One region of the Pedobacter riviphilus genome, then DNA from elsewhere that is predicted to be linked to it. Evidence: riboswitches for the same ligand, from Rfam matches in the RefSeq annotation. Region 1 holds a riboswitch; each other region holds the start of a gene.
The links. A riboswitch is a leader RNA that binds a small molecule or an ion and turns the genes downstream of it on or off. The one in region 1 is predicted to bind S-adenosylmethionine.

Region 2: another riboswitch for S-adenosylmethionine. It lies ahead of H9N25_RS04165 (peroxiredoxin family protein); the one in region 1 lies ahead of metH (methionine synthase).
Region 3: another riboswitch for S-adenosylmethionine. It lies ahead of H9N25_RS01175 (cysteine desulfurase family protein); the one in region 1 lies ahead of metH (methionine synthase).

Annotation. Positions count from the first base shown of each region.
Region 1 is NZ_CP061171.1:5,403,879-5,411,712, reverse strand. Features, by position in the region: gene H9N25_RS22375 (pyridoxal phosphate-dependent decarboxylase family protein) at 1-315, opposite strand, end outside; gene metF (methylenetetrahydrofolate reductase [NAD(P)H]) at 451-1,404, opposite strand; gene metH (methionine synthase) at 1,479-5,180, opposite strand; SAM riboswitch class I at 5,314-5,417, opposite strand; gene H9N25_RS22360 (Bax inhibitor-1/YccA family protein) at 5,531-6,286, opposite strand; gene H9N25_RS22355 (hypothetical protein) at 6,324-6,890, opposite strand; gene murQ (N-acetylmuramic acid 6-phosphate etherase) at 6,998-7,801, opposite strand.
Region 2 is NZ_CP061171.1:986,607-994,440, reverse strand. Features, by position in the region: gene H9N25_RS04170 (peroxiredoxin family protein) at 1-724, opposite strand, end outside; gene H9N25_RS04165 (peroxiredoxin family protein) at 804-2,105, opposite strand; SAM riboswitch class I at 2,267-2,364, opposite strand; tRNA gene H9N25_RS04160 (tRNA-Cys) at 3,273-3,343, shown strand; SAM riboswitch class I at 3,348-3,447, shown strand; gene H9N25_RS04155 (hypothetical protein) at 3,526-3,705, shown strand; gene H9N25_RS04150 (DUF4833 domain-containing protein) at 3,900-4,334, shown strand; gene H9N25_RS04145 (hypothetical protein) at 4,482-4,757, opposite strand; gene H9N25_RS04140 (ribosomal protein L7/L12) at 4,847-5,314, opposite strand; gene H9N25_RS04135 (amidohydrolase) at 5,358-6,683, opposite strand; gene H9N25_RS04130 (AraC family transcriptional regulator) at 6,818-7,660, opposite strand.
Region 3 is NZ_CP061171.1:279,613-287,446, reverse strand. Features, by position in the region: gene H9N25_RS01185 (SusC/RagA family TonB-linked outer membrane protein) at 1-950, opposite strand, end outside; gene H9N25_RS01180 (TlpA disulfide reductase family protein) at 1,356-2,483, opposite strand; gene H9N25_RS01175 (cysteine desulfurase family protein) at 2,522-3,676, opposite strand; SAM riboswitch class I at 3,726-3,823, opposite strand; gene H9N25_RS01170 (glycoside hydrolase family 35 protein) at 4,322-6,184, opposite strand; gene H9N25_RS01165 (alpha-N-acetylglucosaminidase) at 6,250-7,834, opposite strand, start outside.

The DNA.
Region 1 (7,834 bases):
TGCACTTTGCGTGTTTTGATCATATATCGTCGATAACCAATCGCCTGCAATGGCTGCGGGTGTGGTTCCTCCAGTTACAAAACCCCAGTATCTCGGACCGGATGAGGCCACCATAATAGGCTCGAAACGCTGGTTAAATTGCTTCAAGGCTTCGACAGTACCTATACCTTGCTGGTTTAAATCACGAATGATTGCTAAATCTGTAGCACTAGCTGTTGGACGTTCATGAATATGGTTTAAATAATCTATTCCCTGTTGTTTAACATCTGTTAAGATGGCATCAAGGTTTTGTTGATCGGTATTTAAATTATTCATGATTATTTTTAATTTGCAGTTATGCTGAATTCATTTTATTAGCAGCTTTTATTATTTTAAAGGCCTAATAGCTACTTCGTGGTCAGCATCTTTTAGTTAAGACTCTGAAATAAATTCAGAGTAACGGATTTTTCTTTAAAAAATAGCTTTCGCAATCTTTTTGGTCTGCTCAGGGCGACCCATGGTATAAAAGTGTAATACCGGGGCACCAAAATCAATCAGTTCTTTACATTGTTTAATCATGGCCTCTGTACCAATTTCTTTTGCCTCGTTGTTGTTTTTGGCATGCGATAGCGCATCCGTTAACTCATCAGGTAAATCAATATGAAATATTTTAGGTAATACATTTAACTGCGATAAGGTACTTATAGGCTTCAACCCTGGTATAATTGGAATATTGATATCGTTTTCCCTGCATTTCTTTACAAAATCGAAATACTTCTGATTATCGAAAAACATCTGCGTAACAATAAACTCTGCGCCAGCTTCAACTTTCTTTTTCAGGTATTTGAAATCGGTACTCATGTTAGGCGCTTCGAAATGTTTTTCAGGGTAGCCAGCCACACCGATACAGAAATCGCTTTTAAAGGTTTCTACATCTTCGTGGAGAAATTTACCTTCGTTATGGTTCTTGATATGCTCGATCAAATCTGTAGCATAACTGTGTCCGCCAAGAGTTGGCACAAAATTCCCATCTGCCTTACGGGCATCACCACGCAAAGCCAAAACATTATCGATACCCAAAAACTGTAAATCGATCAATGCATTTTCGGTTTCTTCTTTGGTAAATCCACCGCAAATAAGATGCGGAACGGCATCAACCTTATATTTATGGATAATAGCTGCACAAATGGCAATAGTACCCGGACGCTTGCGATAAGATACCTTTTGTAGCAAACCATTGGCTTGTTCTTTATAAATGTAATCCTCGCGGAGCGAAGTTACATCAATAAAAGGCGGATTAAACTCTAGCAATGGTTCTATTGCATCATAAATCCATTGTATACTTTGCCCTTTAATAGGCGGCAATAATTCAAAAGAGAACAAGGTTTTACCCTTTGCGTTTTTTATATGTTCTGTAATCTTCATACTCCTAATCCCGAATAATCGGGACTTTAAATTTTAATTTGTATACAATTCCCTCTCCCTTTAGGGGTTAGGGCTTAATAAGCTAAATTCGGACTCAGCCACCGTTCTACTTCTTCAATCGGCATATTCTTTCTGATGGCGTAATCTTCAATCTGATCTTTAGTAATTTTTCCTAATCCAAAATACCTCGAATCGGGATGCGCGAAATAAAACCCACTTACTGCCGCTGTTGGATACATGGCATAACTTTCGGTTAAGTGTAATCCTATTTTATTCTCTGCATCAAGCAACTGGAATAAAGTTCCTTTTTCAGTATGTTCCGGACAGGCAGGGTAACCTGGGGCCGGACGAATGCCTGCATATTCCTCCTTAATCAATTCTTGATTGCTCAGATTTTCATCCTGTGCATAACCCCAGTATTCTTTACGCACGCGTTCGTGCATGCGCTCAGCAAAAGCTTCAGCTAAACGATCGGCCAATGCTTTGGCCATGATGCTGTTGTAATCATCGTAATTGGATTCGAACTCATTCACCAGTTCATCAATGCCGATACCTGCAGTTACGGCAAAGCCACCAAAATAATCCTGAATTCCGCTTTCTTTCGGTGCAATGAAATCAGATAAAGCATAGTAAGGTTGCCCATCAACTTTTTCGGCCTGCTGGCGAAGGGTATGAATAGTTACCAGTTTAGAGTTCTCAGTTTTCAGTTCGGAGTCATTTGACAACTGATCACCGGCAACTGTTAGCTGAATATCGTCTCCTACCGCATTTGCCGGCCAGAAACCAATTACGGCTCTTGCTGTTAACAATTTTTCGTCGAGGATACGTTTTAATAAAGTCTGTGCATCATCAAAAAGTTTCTTCGCTTCGTCGCCTACATTTTTATCGTCGAAAATTTTCGGGTAACTACCACGGAGCTCCCAGGTATGAAAAAATGGCGTCCAATCGATATATGGAACCAGTTCTTCTAAAGGATAATTATCGAAGACCCTTGTACCAGTAAATTCCGGAACAGGTAGATTAGGTTGAAAATCGATCTTAAATTTATTTGCACGTGCTTCTTCTAAGGTTTTAAAGCGTTTATCCGATCGTTTGTTTAAATGCGCTTCGCGGGCTTTATCATATTCAGCCCTGATGCCTGCAATATATTCGTCTCTGGTATCCGGATTCATTAAAGTACTGCAAACCGTAACACTTCTGGAAGCATCTAACACATGGATAGCAGGCCCAGAGTAATTTGGTGCCACTTTTACTGCCGCGTGGATCCTTGAGGTAGTTGCACCGCCGATAATTAATGGAATGGTAAAGCCTTCGCGTTCCATTTCTTTTGCAAAGTGAACCATTTCATCAAGTGATGGTGTAATTAAACCACTTAAACCAATAATATCGGCATTTATTTCCTTGGCTTTTTTAATGATCTCCTGCGCAGGAACCATCACGCCCATATCAACAATTTCGAAGTTGTTACAGGCTAAAACCACGCCCACAATATTTTTTCCTATATCGTGCACATCGCCCTTAACAGTGGCCATTAATACTTTTCCTGCGGAAGAGTTTTGATCCTGATCGGGATTATCCAGTTTCTCCTGTTCTATAAATGGCAATAAATAGGCTACGGCTTTTTTCATTACCCTTGCCGATTTAACCACCTGGGGCAAGAACATTTTTCCGGCACCGAATAAATCACCCACAATATTCATCCCGTCCATCAACGGCCCCTCGATTACCTGAATCGGGCGGGCATATTTTTGTCTGGCCTCCTCTACATCATCATCCAGGTATTCTACAATTCCTTTAACTAAAGAATGAGATAATCTCTCTTCAACAGAACCTTTTCTCCACTCTTCATCTTTAACCACCTCTTTACCTTTCGATTTTACAGTATCAGCATATTCTACTAAACGCTCTGTTGCATCTTCCCTTCGGTTTAAGAGTACATCTTCTACCCTTTCTAACAACTCGGGTGGAATTTCCTGGTAAACCTCCAACATCCCTGCATTTACAATTCCCATATCTAAACCAGCCTGAATGGCATGGTAAAGAAATGCCGAGTGCATGGCTTCTCGCACTACATTATTCCCCCTAAAAGAGAACGAAATGTTAGAAACCCCTCCACTCACTTTAGCATGAGGCAGGTTTTCTTTAATCCAACGGGTGGCATTTATAAAATCGACTGCATAATTATTATGCTCTTCCAATCCTGTTGCAACGGTTAAGATATTCGGATCGAAAATAATATCCTCTGCCGGGAAACCAATTTCATTCACCAGGATATCGTAACTTCTTTTGCAAATTTCCTTTCTACGCTCATAATTATCGGCCTGTCCCTGCTCATCAAAAGCCATTACTACTACCGCAGCACCATATTGCATAATTTTGCGGGCGCTTTCGCGGAATTTCTCCTCCCCTTCCTTTAAGGAGATGGAGTTTACAATCCCTTTTCCCTGCAAACATTTTAAGCCATTTTCAATAACCGACCATTTGGATGAATCGACCATGATGGGCAATTTAGCAATATCAGGTTCAGAGGCAATGAGATTTAAGAATTTGGTCATTGCCGCTTCCGAATCCAACATCCCTTCGTCCATGTTCACATCGATTACCTGCGCACCGCCCTCAACCTGTTGTAAGGCAACAGCCAATGCAGCCTCATAATCGCCACCTAAGATCAGTTTAGAGAATTTAGGGGATCCGGTAATATTTGTTCTTTCACCAATATTGACGAAAATGCTTTCTGGAGTGATGGTTACCGGTTCCAATCCGCTTAAACGCATGTAAGGCTCAAGCACTGGTACTTTCCTCGGCTCGGCTTTCCTCGCATTTTTAGCAATACAACCAATATGCTCTGGCGTGGTACCACAGCATCCACCCACAATGTTCACAAAACCTGATGCAATAAAATCGTCTACCAAATGTGCCGTTTCATGCGGTTGCTCATCGTAAGCTCCAAACTCATTTGGCAAACCAGCATTTGGATAGGCCGAAACATAACAACCTGCTTTTGCGGCAAGCTCCTCAATATGCGGACGCATTTCTTTAGCTCCCAAAGCACAGTTAAAACCAATACTTAATGGTTTAGCATGCATTACAGAGTTCAAAAAAGCTTCGGCTGTTTGGCCTGAAAGCGTTCTTCCAGAGGCATCTGTAATGGTACCAGAAATCATGATCTCCAGTTTACGGCCAATTACCTCTTCATATTTTTTAATGGCCACAATAGCCACTTTAGCATTTAACGTATCGAAAATGGTTTCGATTAATAATACATCAGAACCACCATCTACCAAACCACGTACCTGTTCGTAATAAGCAGCTTCCAGTTCATCAAAATAAACCGCCCTAAAACCAGGGTCGTTTACATTTGGCGACATGGAAAGGGTACGGTTGGTTGGGCCAATAGCACCGGCCACAAAGCATTTACGATCTGGATTTGCAGCCATAAATTCGTTTACAGCTTCTTTTGCCACACGTGCACCTTCAAAACTCATCTCGTAAGAAAGGTCTTCCATCTGGTAATCGGCCATGGAAATGCGCTGTGTACTGAACGTATTAGTTTCGATGATATCGGCACCAGCCGCCAGGTACTCCAGGTGTATTGTTTTAATAATATCCGGACGTGTGATGTTGAGCAAATCGTTATTGCCTTTTACATCACAGGGATGGTTTTTAAATCGTTCCCCTCTAAAATCTTCTTCGGTTAGGGTATATCGCTGAATCATGGTACCCATTGCACCATCAATCACCAAAATACGTTTTTCTAATTCTTCTCTTATGCTCATTCTTGTTGTAAGATTTGAGATATGAGACGTTAGATATGAGCATGGATAAGACGCAATGTCTCAAATCTCAAATCTATAGTCTCAAGTCTCTAAAAGGCTTATTTAAAAAGTTGGTACGTGAATCGTAATCCTAAACTTATCTGTTTCCGCTATTTGCAGAATAGAATTTAGCACCTTGTAGGTTACAGGTTGCTAAGACTTCGTTGGGTCTAATCCCTCCGTCTTTCTTAATAAGCATACAAAAATGCAACAAAGCAACATCAATTCCAAAATTTATCGCATTGCTACCAAATAAAATTACAAAGGCCACGCAAAACTGCGCGGCCTTAAGAATATTGTTCTGTTAATGATTACTTTCTGCTTCCGAAAATACGAAGTAAGAAAAGGAAGATATTTAAGAAATCTAAGTATAGAGATAGTGCAGCTACAATAGCCATTTTTTTAGATTCAATCTGAAGAACCTGTTCGCCGCTAGCTTCTATCCCTTCGCCAATTCTTTTAATTTTTTGCACATCATAAGCCGTTAATGCCGTAAATATGGCGATACCAATAAATGCCATAAACAAACTGAACTGTTCGCTTTGAATAAACATATTAATTACGCTGGCAATCACTAAGCCAATTACCCCAACCATTAAAATCGGCCCAAATTTACTTAGGTCGATATTGGTTGTATAGCCCATAAATGCCATAATTCCAAATATTCCGGCAGCTCCTGCAAAACAGCTCACTACTGAACCTGAAGTATAAGTTAACAAGATAAAACTTAAACTAACTCCAGTTAACACTGAATAAAGTACAAAAACGCCAATTAACGCCGGCAATGATAATCTACTTAATCCGAATCCCATTAATAAAACCAGTCCAAGCGGTGCAAACATGGCTACATAACCAAAAATTGACATGCTCACTTTACCAGTTGTTGGATTAATATTTAAAAGGTATTGCATTAACTGCTCATTGGTACCAAATAAATAGGCAGCTACTGTTGATAAACTCAATGCCACGAACATCCATAAGAAAACGTTTGCAAAGAATTTTTTAGAAACAGATTTTTCCTGTACAAAAACACTGTTGTCTTGATATTGATAATTTTGTTGTTCCATTTTAAATTTGTGTATTTAACTATATAAAAATAAATATTTAGTTTAATCTTTTTGTCAGCAGTTCTTCAACTTTTTTAAAGAACTGTAGTGGTTTTAGTGTGCGCCATGGCAGATTGTCAAATGCACCACCAAAGTTAATGTAATAATCGATGTTATTATCGCGAAACTCGGTGATTACGTGTTCCTGAAAATTTACCCCAACAATCCAGCCATCTTCTACTTCCTGAAACCACTCTTCATAATAACTGTCATCAGAGGCATGAAAATTCAGCACATTTTCACCGATCAGGATAAATTTATTAATGCCTTCGTCCATCATCAGCTCTAAAATATCGCGTTTCAGCAGCATAATATCGTTATTAATGGCATCGTTCCATTCCCCTATAAACTCTATAATGGCATAACTGCGGTCATAATCAACGTACAACACCTTCATGTACAGGGTATTCGAGCCGAACTCATCCCATTGTGGGTGCAGTAAAAAGTTATAAATCTGCTTATCGAAGTAAAGTTCCGAATATTCGGTATTGTAAAATGGCGAACGCTCATCTTCTGCCGAAATATAATCATCTCTCCACTGATAATAAGGCTCAATTTCGTGCATGCTTCTTTTTAATTATTGAATGGGTGAGTTTTGAATGAGTGAATGTTTGATACTGCTGCTGAGATCAATCATCCTCTAATTCTATCACTCAAGCATTCTCTCATTTTTTAATGTCCGGCTTCAACTGCTTTACGCACACTTCCATAACGGGTTAATAACTCTGCTGCTGCTTCATATCCTATATTCAGTTCATCGGCAACCATTTGTGTACCACGATCTACCAGCTTATGATTGGTTAACTGCATATCGACCATTTTATTGCCAACTACACGCCCCAACTGAACCATAACAGTAGTGCTTAACATGTTTAATACCATCTTTTGCGCCGTACCCGATTTCATCCGGGTAGAACCGGTAACAAACTCAGGCCCAACTACTACTTCAACCGGAAAATCAGATTCGGCAGCTATTGGCCCACCGGTATTGCAAACAATGCAGCCAGTTAAAATGCCATGCTTGCGTGCCGTGTTTAAACCACCGATGACGTACGGGGTAGTACCCGATGCTGCCAGGCCAACTAAACAATCTTTTTCATTAATCTCAAATTCCTGAAGATCTTTCCAGGCTTGTTCAGCATCATCTTCAGCAAATTCTACCGCTCTTCTAATGGCTGTATCGCCGCCAGCAATAATTCCTACAACCCAATCAAAAGGAACACCGTAAGTAGGCGGGCATTCTGAAGCATCTACTACACCTAAACGGCCACTTGTACCTGCACCTATATAAAAGAGACGGCCACCTTTTTTCATCCGTCCAGCCACTGCCGACGTTAATTTTTCAATCTGAGGCAAACATTTTTCAACTGCAAATGCTACAGTTTTATCTTCGTTATTAATGCCCTGCAAAACTTCTAATACCGACATCTGATCGATGTGGTCATAGTTAGATTCTTGCTCGGTAACTCTATTCATAAATTTAATTTTGATAAAATTCGGTAAATTCTT
Region 2 (7,834 bases), 1.4 Mb from region 1:
TAAACTTTAAGTTATCGTAAATGCCCTGGCTAATTTCACCCGAAAGTGTACCGTCTTCGTTAATGGTACCCTTATAAATTTTAGGGCTTGGTCCACTAAAACCAGAAAGTACAAATTGATTTCCCTGAACGGTACCTTCAAGCTCACGGCTATCGCCGGTTACCTGCATAATTACACCAGTAAGTTTATTTCCTTCTTGTTTTAATATGGCAACTTTGTTTGGAACAGCTTCTTTAGAAAAACCTTTAAACTCCCATTTACCAGTTAAATTGGCAACAGGTGCAACGTCTTTTCCCGGCTCAACAAAACGGTAAGATTTACCTTGCTCTGCAGTAAAAGGCAAAGCATTGCCCTGCAAACCTGGCACCAGGCTTCTATATTCGCCAGAGATCCGGCCATCACTTTCAATTTTGGCCACCAAAGCTGCATCGTAAGTATTCATTTTGATAAATAGTGAATCCTGTCCCAGGTATTTGATGTGGAAATCGTCTCTCCGCGTACCGTTTAACAGTGTAAACGTGGCATGCGCTGCATCTTTTCCTTTCAGTTCGAAATTAAAAGGCACTTCTGTTTCAGCTACCTTAAAAACACCACGCCAAATTCCTTCTTTTATAAATTTTTTGGCTGTTTTCGGTTCTTCATGCACCTTATTTACAGCAAAGGCTGTTGTAGAAATGAGCGATGCCAGTGCCAGCACCTGCATTTTAGCAAAGTAAGTTTTCATCTTGTATAGTTTTAAGTGTAGGTTAAAATATAGGCTGCAATGAAATACAGCCTAATATTTTGTTTATACTTAGTTTAGGTTATTTACTTTTTAGTGTTTCTGCTGAAGCCAGTTTTTCGGGTACTGGTTCAGCAATCAGCTCGTCGAGCACTTTGTTAAATTTGGTTTCGTAATCGTTAAAGTATTTTCCGGTTACGGTGCCTGTATAGCCGGTATAAATTTCTCTTACATTTCCTTTTCTATCGATAATGATGGTTGTTGGAAAAGCAATGAATTTATTTAGCGCAGGCAGTTTTTCAGCCACTACTTTTTTATCGGCAATGCCACCAAACAGGATATCGTAAGTGATACCATATTTCTCTTTCAATTTACCCAACGTGTATTTGGCATATTCGAGATCATCTTTTTGTTCGAAACCAATCGCAATGGCTTCCACGCCTCGTTTTTGGTTCTTTTTAAACCATGGCGAAAGAAAAACCGTTTGATCGGTACAATTTGGGCACCAGGTACCAATCGTTTCAATAATTACGACCTTACCTTTGTATTTATCATCACTTAAGGAAACATTTTTTCCTGTTAGATCTGGAAAGGTAAAATCAAGTTTTTTATAACCTTCTTTAAGAAAAGTAAGCTTGTAAGGATCAGGAAGCTCGGCATTTTCGTTGCGCTGGCCATCAAATTTCAGGTTTTTATAAATTCCGAAACCCTGTTCACCAGTAATGCTGTTATCGTCGTTAATTTTTCCTTTTACAATAAAAGGACTTGGTCCGGTAAAGCCAGACAACTCAAATTCATCACCCTGTACAGTACCTTCAAGCTCCCGTGTATCGCCCACAACAGTCATGATTACTCCGGTAAGTTTATTTCCATTCTGCTTTAATAAAGCAATAGATGCTGGTACAGCTTCTTTGGTATAGGTTTTTATTTCCCACTTGCCAGAGATATTGTGTTTTGGTGCGATATCTTTTCCAGGTTCTACAAAGCGGTAATTTTTACCATGCTCTGCTACAAAGGGAAGTGAATTGCCCCTGAAACCAGGTACCAGACTGCGGTATTCGCCCGATAAAGTGCCATCAGTTTCTATTTTTGCCACCAAAGCAGCATCGTAGGTATTCATTTTTACATAGATGGAATCATCACCACGTCTTTCTACATGAAAATCATCACGTCTGGAGCCATTAATTAAAGTTAAGATGGCCGTTTGAGGATTTTTACCTTTTAATTCGAAGTTAAATGGCACTTTTGATTCGCTTACATTAAACTCGCCCCTCCAAATCCCTTCTTTTGGGAATGGTTTTGCCACCTTGGCGGATGCAATGCCTCCCAGTAACAGGACTGAGGTGGTTAGGCATGCAATTCTTGAGGAAATTTTCATTTTCATAATCATCATTATTAGTTAAACACTATCGTTTTAGAGTTTTTAATAACAAGGCACGATTTCTCCCACAGAAAACCATATAGCACAGATACAGGCTGTTTAAACAACTGTTATGCTTTTAATGAAATCCCTAACAGGAAACGTGAGTTTACTTGTTATTGGTTAATTTATAATCTATTGCTAGATCAGTTTGAGCACTTTTTCCTATGGAAAGTTGCTAGAAGTTCAACGAGTACTGACTCTCCCTTCTTCTGTATAAATCAACTAATTAATGGTGGTGAATTAATTAGAGTAATAACCTAAACTAGTGGTGGTGATTAGTTTGGGCTGTTCCTGATACCCCGGCAACTTATTGACTTAAATACATGACCACCATAATATTCTATCAAAAGGCCCCGGGGTACCAGGATTTTTAAATAAGAATATCTGAATGAAAACCTTTAACAGGTGATCTGTATCTTAGCTTATATTAGCGGCAACAGCAGTTATACTGATCTGAATAATTGATCAGGGGATATGGCTGAGGTTGTCTGCGGAGTTTCATCTTGAACGTAAATTTGCTAGTGAACTATTATTTTTTTTGTAAAGGTATAAACTTCGTTTAATTTAAACAAGTATTCCTATAGATTTTATAGACTTTATCAGTAAACAATTGATTTACAGAAATATAATTTACAATTAAAGAAGAAATTGGACTGAGGGAATTATGCAAGGGCGTAGCATTAGGCCGTTCGGAGAGGCAGGTATCTTAACAAGAAAGCAAAAGAGTAGTGATGATAGGTATAGGCGAATCGTCATTTCCTTCGCTAAGCAAAGGAAATGACGACCGATTTTCTAAATCAGTCTTTGTTAACGCAGTCAAGAATCTTTAACCTTAATTTATTGAATACTAAAGTCATCTTGTAAATCTAGTTGCATCCGATAACTATCGGATCACGATGGCGAGTTGTATGCGAGTAATCATCATCCTCACCTTGTTTCAGGATCTACCTGCAATTTATTTTAAATACACAAACAACTAAAAACCAATAAATTACACCATAAAACAAGCTCAACAATCAGAAATCTCACAAAAAAACTACTATTTCTATAGAAATTATAGTAATTAATTTTTACTTTTGCTGAGTCTTCTTCAAAAAGTGAATCTAAAGCTACTTGAAAAGACCATATAGTCATGTGGCCGAGTGGTTAGGTAAAGGTCTGCAAAACCTAGTACGGCGGTTCGATTCCGTCCATGACGTCTAATACTTATCAAGAAAGACGTAGGGAATGGCCCTTTGATGTCTTAGCAACCTGTTGTGTAACAAGGTGCTAATTCCTTCTGCAATGGCAGAAAAGATGAGTTTGAAAGCAGATTTCTTAACTGTTTTCGGCGAACAATCAATGGCCATCCCCTTCAAATTGGTAACCTAAACTTAATAATATGTCAGTTTATTTTGATTATCCATCCATCAGGGATTTTTTCGAGATCCACGGAAACACTTCCTGCGAAAAATTAGATGATTATGAACATTGTAAGGCAGAATCAGACCGGCTTTATAATGAACAGCTTAATGAGATCGATGAAGAAATTCTGCATGATCAACCCAAAACCGACACTTAAAAAGTACTCAAATCTTTTAAAAGCTCTCTTAAATAAACAAGCCTAAAATGTATTTAACACCACCTAGACTACTCATTCTACTTAAAACCTCGTTCATTATAGTTTTAACCTTCTTCTTGTTTTCACCTCTAGCATGGACACAGTCGAAAGATCCATCCCCGCTCAGTTTTCCAACACCTAAAAATATAGATCATATGCTGTTTTACCTCCAGCGTGATCCGAATACAAACACTTTAATTTATGCATTAAATCTCAAAGAAAACGGGACTATCAATAGCGATGCTCCTATTCAGGTTTATTGGATCCGGTACGGTGAAAAAGGACAGAAAAAGGATCTCGGTTATATCCAACGCAAGTTTGCCTACGGTATCGACACGAAGGCCCTTGGCGCCGATAAATATGAATTTAGGTTTGTATCACACAAAAAATTACCATTTTACCTGCAAAAGTATAGCGATAAAAGCTATCACGTCTCGGTGACCATAAACAACCGAACCATTAGGGTTGCCCGATTATTTATCAGGATACAGGGTGGCAGTTTCTGGCTCCCAAATGTGAAGTATGCAGAGGTTGAAGGTATTGATGAAGCAACGGGTAAACCAATAGTTGAGCGGATAAGTGTAAAGTAAACTATTCTTCATTATATTTAGTTATCTTGTAATAAGGTCCTTCTACCCTGCTCAGGATGACAACCTCTTGAGACTTTTCTTATGGTAAAAACAAAGATGGTCTGTGAGACACAGACCATTGATTCACCTCGTTTATGACACAATTGATTATTTCGGCTCTTTTTTATTATCAATTGCAGTATTAAAAGTCTTATTAAATTCACCTTTTATCCACTGTACTTTTCCGCTCAAAGGTATAGATGGTGCAACAATGTAATTTCCGGTTTCGCTATCAAGGATTACCACCATGTTGTTGGCATTTACTTCCGTGTGGTACCTTCTGCCGGTTTGGTCTTGTCCGTTTTTAAAACTGATGGCGGTGAACATCAATCCAGCGCCTAAAAATCCCAACAAAAGGGATTTTGCATCTAATGTAATTTTCATATTCTTAAGATTTTTTGTGTGTAAAATCAAGTTAAGAATTCTACTTCCTACATTCTAATTCTATCAGAAATATTGCAATATGTTTGTCGCTAAATTTTAAACATAAAATAGGCTAAAGCTGCTGCAATCAAAATAATGATCAACAGTTTAATCAAAAAATTTTTGGGTGGATTTTGGCTATTTGTAACATTCGCAGAGACGATATTTTTAACATCGGTATCCCTGCTTTGTTGCATCATATTGCCGCTAACCTTAAACTGTATCAGTTTTTCAATATAATCTTTACTTTCTGCCAGCCCTAGGCCCCTAACATCCTTATAGTGTTTAATGGCATTTAACTTATTGCCCTGATCTAAAATAACCAATAGCTCTGCATCCAGATCTGCCAGATTGGTTACAGGCTGATTTACTCCTTCTTCTAAGGCATCTACATAATCTTTGGCTTCTTTTAAACCGCAGCCACTATGATCTTTAACTACCTTAACAGCTGCTACTTTCTGGTTCCGTGAGAGAAATAACAATGCTTTTTGCTTTGCTTCGGGACTAACATTAATCATAACTTTAAGCTAGCAAAATATGAACCAATTACGTGTACATAAATCAGAAAACCAGATTCCCTTCATGGATCAATGATTTAACAGGAGATACACGTGATACAGCCTCTGCAGAACAACTGGCATCAACCAGTACCAGATTAGCTTTATCTCCTGCTTTTGGCCACTGCCTTTTTCCCTGGTCATCTAAAGGAAGAATATTACCCGTTGCCAATTTCAATATTCTAGAAAGTTCAAATTCTGTACGATAGCCGTAAATTTGAGCGGCAATATTTGCCTTTTGCAAAATGCTTCCTGTACCAAAAGTATTCCAATGGTCAACAATACAATCATTACCTGCTACTACTTCTACACCATGTTTGTACAGTACAGGAACAGGCATCGGATTACCAGAAAGTGGAATGGTTGAAGCTATTCCCATTTTTGCCGCACCAAGTTTTTCAGCTATTTCTTCCGTTTTAGTTTTATCGAGATACCTTAGTGCAAAAGCATGACTCACATAGGTTTTTCCTTTTAATACTGGATTTTCCATTACTTTATCGATCAGGTATTCGATTGTTTTTAGGCCAGATTCACCAGACTCATGAAGATGAATGTCAATCCCTTTTCCATTATCTAAAGCTAACTGTACTACAAAATCCATGTGTTTCTCAATACCGCCATCAATAGAAGTTGGATCAAGGCCACCAATAAAGTCTATATCCATTTTGGCTGCTTCTTTTAACAGTTCTGCAGATTTGGTATAAAATATGCCGTGCTGAGGGAAAGCTACTAACTCTGCCTGAAAAGATTTCTTTTTATGCAACAATGCGGTTTCTAAATGCTTCAATGAATCTAATCCAGAAGTAGGATCGATATTCACATGCGACCTTGCGTAACTGGTTCCGTATGACTGAAGCAATTCAATCAATTTTTCTGAACGTGGTATAGAAGTTTTTAAAAGCTCTGGGATTACCTGTTGCTCAAAAGCGATCATATCTTTTACAGATCTGTTCTTTTTCAAATGTGCCTGCCATGGTAATCCATAATAGGTTTTATCCAAGTGGATGTGCATATCCCTGAAAGCTGGAAGCATCAACAGTCCCTTTGCGTCGATAGCTTTTGCATTTGGGTTATTAGGTAGCACCTGCTTCAACTTACCATCTTCAATCTCAATAATGAAAAGTTCGGTTTTTGTTTTAATTACCTCATCCTGATCATATTCGAATCCCGTTTCGAGCTTAACATTTTTTAATGTTAAAGTTTTTCCTGAGAAACGGTCTACATTTCCATCTGCAATGGCCTGTTCTGCTGATAGTAAACAGGTACTCGCAAGCAAAATGGATGAGCTTTTAATAAAATCTTTTCTCGAAATCGAATTTGGGTTTATCATAACAGGATTCTTTATCACAAAAATAATATTCTGTTATGTTTATGAATAGTAGGATTTATATTAAAAATTGTATCATTTATAACTACCCGTAATTATTTATCGAATTTAAGCACTAAATTTTGTGCAATTCACTACTAACCTCGAAATGCACGTGGGGTAATCCGGGTTTGATTTTTAAAGAATTTAGAAAAATAAGCCACATCATAAAAACCGAGGTCGAAAGCAATTGCTTTAATAGGCCTTTCGGTTGTCAGTAAAACCCGCTTTGCTTCGAGAATTAAACGTTCGTGGATCAGTGCTGTGGCTGACACATGAAAATGCCTTTTGCATAGCATATTCAGGTAATTTGCTGAAATATTTAACTGATCGGCATAAAATGCAACAAGTTTTTCCTTCTTATAATGCATATCGATAAGCGAACGGTATTTAAACAACACCGGTTTGGTTTGGTAAACCGTTTGGTTATTGAACAATGTTTGTGCCTCTTCACTAACCATTAGCGCAATAAGCCTGATCCTGGCATTGATAATTTCCCAAAGTATGGCAGGTTTTGCGAGTTCAGATCTGATACTCCGAAATTCGTACAAAATTTTCTCGTAAGCGTCGGCACTCAGATTAATAACGGGATAGTTTTGATATAAGATTAATGAAAAGCGCAAAGAGTTAGCCAGGGTTTCGAATATGCTCCTGCTAATCATAAGTTGATGGGCATGGGTTTCTTCGCCTAGCTCCCATTTATGGATCTGTTCAGGAAACAATAAATGCAACTGACCTCCAGTAACCTGATGATCTATAAAATCGATGGTGTGTATACCACTACCTTGCTCAAAAAGCATAAAAAGAAAAAAATCGTGTTTGTGTGGTTTTTCAATGGATCTTTTCCCAATTATTTCATGATAAAGCAAATTATTTCCCGAATCTTGATCAGGCCAAAACTCACTAATATCAAGCGTAGGAAAATTTGCAATCACATCCATCGATGAAAAATACCATTTTTGTATAGAAGTTACGAAAAAAGAAGATGGAAAGCGAATGAAAGGAATTCATCATTATTCTGCTTCCCTGAAGTATCAGACCAGACATGTTGCCGTGTATATACGGCGCAATGAGACCTGATACCCTCAGAATGAGCAGGATGAGCGTCACAAAAC
Region 3 (7,834 bases), 700 kb from region 1:
AACCAATAGGTATTAACTCCGCTTTTAACATCAATCAATCGCTTTGCATAAAGATTATCTAGCTTCATCTGATAATCGCTTGTCCAAAAAGGGTCACTTACCGTTTCATTGGTAAAAGTGTATGCGCCTGCCAATTTCTCATAAGTTAGCTTTTCATTGGCATTCATCAAATTATAAGCAGAAAGATCTACCAAAGTAAGTGTGGGCCTAGCCTCATATGTTACGGTAAATTTTCCGGCCTTGGGCAACCTTGTTTCGATAATCACCACTCCATTACCGCCGCGCGAGCCATACAAGATAGTTGCACTAGCATCTTTTAACAATGTAATTGACTCTATTCTATTGATATCCAAATCATAAAGCCTTTCCATTGAAACCTGAAACCCATCTAATATAACCAAAGGTGTGTTTACGTTACTTCCTACACTACCTATCCCCCTAATTGATATTTCGGGCACAACATTTGGGTTAGAGCCTTTAACATTATTTTGAGCGACCTTAAATGCAGGATCAACACTTTGTATTAATAAAAAGATATTGTTGGTGTTAAATTTTTCTAATTCCTTTCTTGTAATCGTAGTAGAAGCTCCTGTAAAAGACTCTTTATTTCTTTTATAATAACCTGTTACCACTACATCATTTAAACCAGTTGCATCTGATTTTAATGAGATGTTAATTACCGCTCTGGCATTGATATTTTCACGGACGGTAGCAAAGCCCAGAAAGCTGAATTCGATTGATTTGGCAGATGGTGGAATAGCAATGGAATATTTGCCATTTACATCAGTTTGTGTGCCGATTTTTGTTCCCGGAATCTTGATAGATGCAGCCGGGATTGGGAGCCCGTCTTCGGCTGCAGTAACTTTTCCTGTAATCACTTTAGTTTGTGAAAATGCAGGAAAGGCTACGACAAGGCATAGTATAATAAGCGAAAGTAATTTTCGTTTCATTTCATTTATAGAAGGTTAACAATGATTAGGGGTGCCAAAAGGCATTATATTTTATTCTCCAAAGCCGATATTAACCCCCTGTTGTTAAACCTTTAATATTAAAGCTGTGTCAAAAAAAATGTGTGGGCGTAAATGTGTATTTAGCATATATTTCTAATAGCTTAGAATGTATTTTTGCTAATAAGTTGTAGAAACAACTAAACAGTTAGGATATTTTCATTATATTCGATTTTAAGTGGTTAAATATTAATTCAGCATTAGTTGTCACATACCGTGATAAATCACTTATTCAGGGGCGGCCTCAATCGCCCCTGTTTTTCTATCCGGTAAACTTTTAAACCCTTTGCACAAAAGCTGGTTTTATCATTTTCGATTCTGGTTTTTATAGATTTTAATTAAAATAGATTATTTGGTTTTAGCGTCAAGTAACGAAGCTAATTTTTCTTTTAAAGCCTCGCCACGAAGTCCTTTTGCAACAATTTTTCCGTTTGGATCGATAAGGAAATTTGCCGGAATAGAACGGATGCCATATTGTTTAGCTACAGCATTATCCCAGAATTTCAAATCAGAAACATGCGTCCAGGTTAACTGATCATCAGCAATGGCTTTCAACCAGGCCTCTTTTTTACCAGGCCGATCTAAAGAAACCCCTAAAACGGTAAAGCCTTTATCTTTATATTGGTTATAGGCAGCCACAACGTTCGGATTCTCTTGTCTGCAAGGGCCACACCACGATGCCCAGAAATCAACCAGAACATATTTACCTTTAAAATCAGATAGCTTTACAGGCTTGTCGTTCACATCATTTTGTGTAAAATCTAAAGCCTGAACGCCTATTTTAGTGTTCTTTATCGCATCAAAATAAGTTGAAATATCTTTGCCCGATTTGCTGTCTTTAAGACTCTGACTCAATGCAGCATAAGCCTTTTCGGCCTCAGGTTGGGCAGATTCGCTGGTTGCAATCTGGGAGATGGCTGATAAGCTAACATAAGACTGCGGATTGGAACGGGCAAAATCGATATAAATGGGCTCCAACTCTTTACTTGCAGCTTCGTAGCGCTTATAAATAGCCTCAGTTAAGGCTTCGTCTTTCTTTTGTTCGGCGGTTAATTTGCCAAATTCGCCATTTATTGCAGCCAGTTTATCCTGAACTGGTTTGGTTAAAGCCTTAAGTTTTTCATTATCTGCATTTACTTTCGACCCGCTGATCGATGCATTTTTTAAAGAATCGGCAGATACCAGCTGAATATTGGCAGCTTCAAGGTAAATGGACAAGAAATCGCGTTTTCCATTCTTTTCAGCGGGCTTTTTATATACCGAAGCCCTTAGCGGATCGGCGATCTCACCTTTAAAAGCAAAAGTGCCGTTTTTTAATTCAGTGGAGTCTAAAATCGATTTACCATCTTTCGAATAGCTCAAGTAAATTTTCTCATTCCCCTTATCATTTTTTAGGGTTCCGTTTAACGAGAATGGTTTTTGTGCCAGTGCAGCTAGTGGTAGTACAGCAACTGCAACGAGTAGTGTTTTTTTCATTTCAGATTAATTTATTGATGTATGATTAGGAATTATTTTTAAGCGTAAAGGAGGTTTGATTGTTCCTGACGATTGCGGTAAAGGCTGTTCAACAGTGCAACCACTTCATCGATTTCGGCCTGGGTATTAAACCTGCTGAAAGAAAACCTGATTGTTTCTTCATTTTTACCAGTTCCCAATGCTTCAATAACATGCGATGAATGATTGGAAGAACAGGCGCTTCCTCCCGAAACAAATATGCCTGCCCTGTCTAAAGTTTGTAACAAATCTGCACCATTGGGCAATGCGGGTAATGAAACACTTAATACCGTAGATAAGCTTTTATCAGGATGATCTGAATAACCGTTAAAGTTTATTTCAGAAAGGCTTGTAAGCCCGTTAAGCAATCTTTTTTTAAGTGAATGGATATGTGTTTCGTAAAGGTTTTGGTTATCATAGGCATGCTGAAGTGCCGCTGCCATCCCTACAATACCTGCTACGTTCTCGGTACCTGCCCGCTTTCCCGATTCCTGCCCTCCTCCCTTAATAAAAGCACGCAGATTAGCCGGTTCTTTTGCATATAGAAAACCAACACCTTTCGGCCCATGAAACTTATGCGCCGAGCCCACCAGAAAATCGGGCGCCAGCTGGCGGGTGTTAATATCGATATGGCCAATGGTTTGCACCGTATCTGAATGGAATATCGCACCATGATGCTCAGCAAGATCGGCAATTTCCAAAATGGGATTTAAATTTCCTATTTCATTGTTACCGTGCATTAAGGATATTAGTGCCGGTTCTTCATTTTCGAGCAAAGTATCCAGCTCAGCGAGCGATAATTTGCCTTTGCTATCGTTTTCCAGATATACCAATCTGATTACACCACTGTCTGCCAAAGCTTTAAGTGTATTTAAAACAGCATAATGCTCTAATCTGGAAGTAATAACAACCCGGATATTATGGTTATAAACTGCTGAAAGTAAAGCTGTATTATCGCCTTCGGTTCCGCCAGAAGTAAAGAAAATATTTCCTGGTTCTGTATATAAAGTATCCGCAATAATTTCTCTCGATCGCTCTACGGCTTCTCTGGCATACCTGCCTAAAGCGTGTGCCGAAGACGGGTTTGCAAATGACTCAAAAATAAAGGGCTTCATGGCTGTAAAAACCTCACTGGCAAGTGGGGTGGTCGCTGCATTATCTAAATAAATACTCATCTTTCAATTTTAAATCATCACTGCTTATTCAGATTTCCGGAGAAAGTTATTCTTATCTTTCCCTTACGGGAAGGATTTAGCACCTTATTTGGCAACAGGTTGCTAAGACATCACAGGGCCTTTTCCCTCCGTCTTTCTGGATAAGTCAAAAATATATTAACGGCACAAATGTATATAATTTCTATGGATATTATAGTCTTTAATTTGATTTTTTTGTGCTAAGCCAATATTATGTATATAATTACAGCGTTGTGACATTAATAGACAAGATTTGAACTCTGCAATCACTGTTTTTCAAAACAGTTGATGAAAAACATTACCTTAGAACCGAACACATTAAAACACTGCCAGATTTTATCTAACCATTGTTTTAAGCTGTAAAAAAGTTTGACTGAACCGAAAAACATTTACTAGAAAAAAGTCAGCTGAGTAATGTAATACTGCATTATTTCCTTTTAACGGAATTTAGATATTGTTTCGTTTTAGACCCGATAATTTATTAAGCCACAGCTATAATAATTGTTACAGCGCATAGTGATCTACACTGCCTCCCATTAAGGCAGTGTAATCCAACTTCATAAAAATCACCCAAAACGATGGAATAACTTCTTAAAGGAATGATCGAAGATCATCTAGGTTAATACTTTAAGGCTTCAGTAATTCTAATACAGGTACTTCTACAGATTTAATTACTTTGTGTAGCGTGTCATTATTCTGCTCGAAAATTACAATTTCATTCTTACCCTTTTTTAGCCAACAACCTGGTAGGTACAGCGTTTGTTGGGGACCAACGCTCCAGTAACGTCCTATATTTATTCCGTTAATAAACACGATACCTTTACCCCAATCACGCATATCAAGAAAAGTATCACCAGTTTTTGTTAGAGAAAAACTTCCTTCGTAAAAAGCTGGTCTTCCAACTGTTGCCGTATTTTTTGCCAAGGCTAAATTAGGCACAACCTCCATAGGCAACTTATACATATTCCAGTTTCCGCTAATAGTTTGTCCATTAATAATTACCGGAGAAATGATACCTTTTGTACTGTTAATGATTTTTGCCCCGTAGTTAATACGCCCCATATTTTCAACTACAATATCTAAAACGGCATTAAAAGGAATGTCAATATCACAATCATATTTTTTATAATAGCTGTTTAATTCAGCAACCTTAGTTCCGTTGACATACACAATGGCATAATCACGCAAACCAGCCAACTCTAGTTTACCACTAATAGGCTGATTAAATTTTTTGCTGTACCAAATGTAGCCATGTCCTTGATTTAAAGCTTCAAAAGTTAAAGGATTATCGTCATTTACTGGTGTAATTTTACTTTTAATATCTTCCAAATCAACTGCTTTTGTTAAAATAATATCCGGAATAGCAATTAAAGGAATTTTTGCCGGAACAGCTGGAGTTTCTGGCTTCTTCAGCAAATCTCTTAAAGCATTGTACTTTTCGGTAGCCCAACCAGCCTCACTAATTGGCGCATCATAATCATAACTGGTTAAATCTGGCTGAATATCATGTTTGTTATCATAATTTGCGCCTGATGTAAAACCGAAATTTGTACCTCCATGTACCATATAATAATTAAAAGATACGCCACCATCTAAATATTTTTGCGTTTGCTTAACCACTGCTTGCGTAGAAACTTTAGGAAAAGGCTCTGCCCAATGGGCTAACCAGCCAGGATAAAATTCTGCTACCATATAAGGTCCTTTACCACCATTGTATTTATTCACCAATTCCTTAAGCTTGGTTACATCATCTTCACCATTTGCAGTTGGTAAAGCTCCTGGTAATGCGCCCCCCTCAAAAAGCCAACTTCCGTCTGAAGTAAAAAATGGCACATTAAAGCCAATATCTTTTAACTGTTGAAATACAGCTGCGCTATACCTTTTATGATCTTCTAACGGAACATCCTTACGTTGAGCCACATAAGACCCAAATTCATTTTCGCCCTGCACCATTATGATTGGACCTCCATTGGTTATTAAAAGATTTTTAAGCTGTCCGTACAGTGCAGTAAAATAAGCTTTTGTTGCAGCTAAATATTGTGGATTATTGCCACGAATAACCATGCCTGGCACCTTTTGCAAAAACCATGGATAGCCTCCAAATTCCCATTCCGCACAAACATATGGGCCTGGTCTAAGGATCACAAATAAACCCTCTTCTTGAGCAGTTTTGATGTATTCGGCGATATCTCGATTACCAGTCTTAAAATCCCAAACCCCGGGAGCAGTTTCATGGTAATTCCAAAAAACATAAGTAGCCACAGCATTTAAACCCATTGCTTTCATCATTCTCAAGCGGTGGCGCCAATAAGGTTTTGGAATGCGTGCATAATGCATTTCTCCACTATAAATTTGAATCGGTTTACCGTCTAACAGAAAATTACCGCCCTCAATAGCGAAAGTGTGTTTTGGATCTTGTGATTTAGTTTGCGCTAACAGATTATTTATTAAACAGATAAATATAAGCAATGGTAAAAATTTAATTTTCATATTTTTTTCGTCAGTAATGGTTGTTCTTAGTTAATTATATGCGAACTACTTGGAATAAAAACCGGTTATTTTAATATATTATCAATCAATTTATTTAGCTGAGAAACATTTATAGGCTTTAGCCTATAGGTATCAGCCGACTTTGTCCAGGCCACTTCCATGGCAAAATAATCGGGGCTATTGCTTTCCTTACCTTCCATCTTAGCTAATTGCTCCTTAATAAAGCGCTGCCAGCGGGACAGATATAAAGAGCCTAGCAAACCGCTCCATTCTTTATGCGCGTAATCATGTAGGTCTGTCTTTGGATTATTTTCGGGTCCCCAATAGGTTATCTGAATTTTTGCATTTCTTAAAGCCCTCTCTCTATCCGCTGGTGTTTTCGCAAAATTAATAGCCTGTTCCAACCAGCGGTTTAAAGAAAAGTACCTGCTTGAGCTCAACAATGAGTCCTGCTGGAGTATCAGTTTCTGGAATACAGCACTTTCTTTTTTAAATGCAACCACATCTTTTGCTTGTATGGCCTCAATCATATTCTGATAACTTTTATCTCCTTTATTCGCCAATACCTGCCTCACGAGATCAATCTTATCTGTTTGATATGTTTCAACATTTGCATAATCATCACCAGCCGCTACAAAAAGTTTTACCGCTTCCAAAAAAAGTTCCGGATTATAATTTCTTTTGCGGGTTCCCCATGTTGAAACCGTTTTAATAGCAACACCAGGCCTTGCACAAAAAATAGATTCCGAAGGCCCTTCCTGATAAATTTCTGGACTGCTATAGGCTGTTTGCAACAATAACTGCCAGGCCTGGTCCATTTTTGAACTGCTTTTTCCATAGCGGTAGTCCTGATAGGTTTTAATCCAACTCTTTACTGATACAGGATTTTGATGCCAGCCAAGCTCAAGCATAAAATCGAAAGCTACCGGGTTATTGTTTATCCCCTCTGGAATAATACCAATACCCGCTAAATACTGTCCATACTCGCTCCCTTTAGCTCTGTTCACTTCATCTGAAAAGCGTTGAAGCTTACCATATAAACCATTCTTTTCCCCGAAATTACTTACGTTACTCCAAACAAATGGAGTTCCATTATAGCCTTTTCTTTTTTCCCAGTTATTGGTATTTTCTCCAAATAGTTCAATCACTAACGTTTTCTTTTTATCTAAACCATTAAGTAGCGCTTCAGAAGGATTCGATTGCCAACCCTGCAGTACCCAGCTACTGCCTGAGAAGTGCTGATCCATTTTTCGTTGTATAATAGTAGCTGCCGTACTCACATCAACCCCTTTGGAGTTTCCGCCCTCATGAAAAGGATCTCCGCCAAAAAAGTGAAGATCAGCTCCATAAAGCTTCTTCATTTCTGTGTAATAGATATCAGCTACCTGACTAAAGGCTGTATCAGTAGGAATTAGAAAATCAGGGCGTGTAAAACCTCCAGCCCACTTACCCTGGTCTATCACGCTCGCTTTCATCTTGTTTTTAAGGCTTGTTGGAACCATGCCATAAAACCCTTGCATTACGGGCTCAATCTTTAAGTCTCTCATACGCTTAATGATCTGTTGCTCTAGCTTGGCCTGTTGGTTAATTACACTCTGAGTAATCGGGCCTCCCCAGCCTTCCAGGTTTCCCATTAACCACCACGCACTA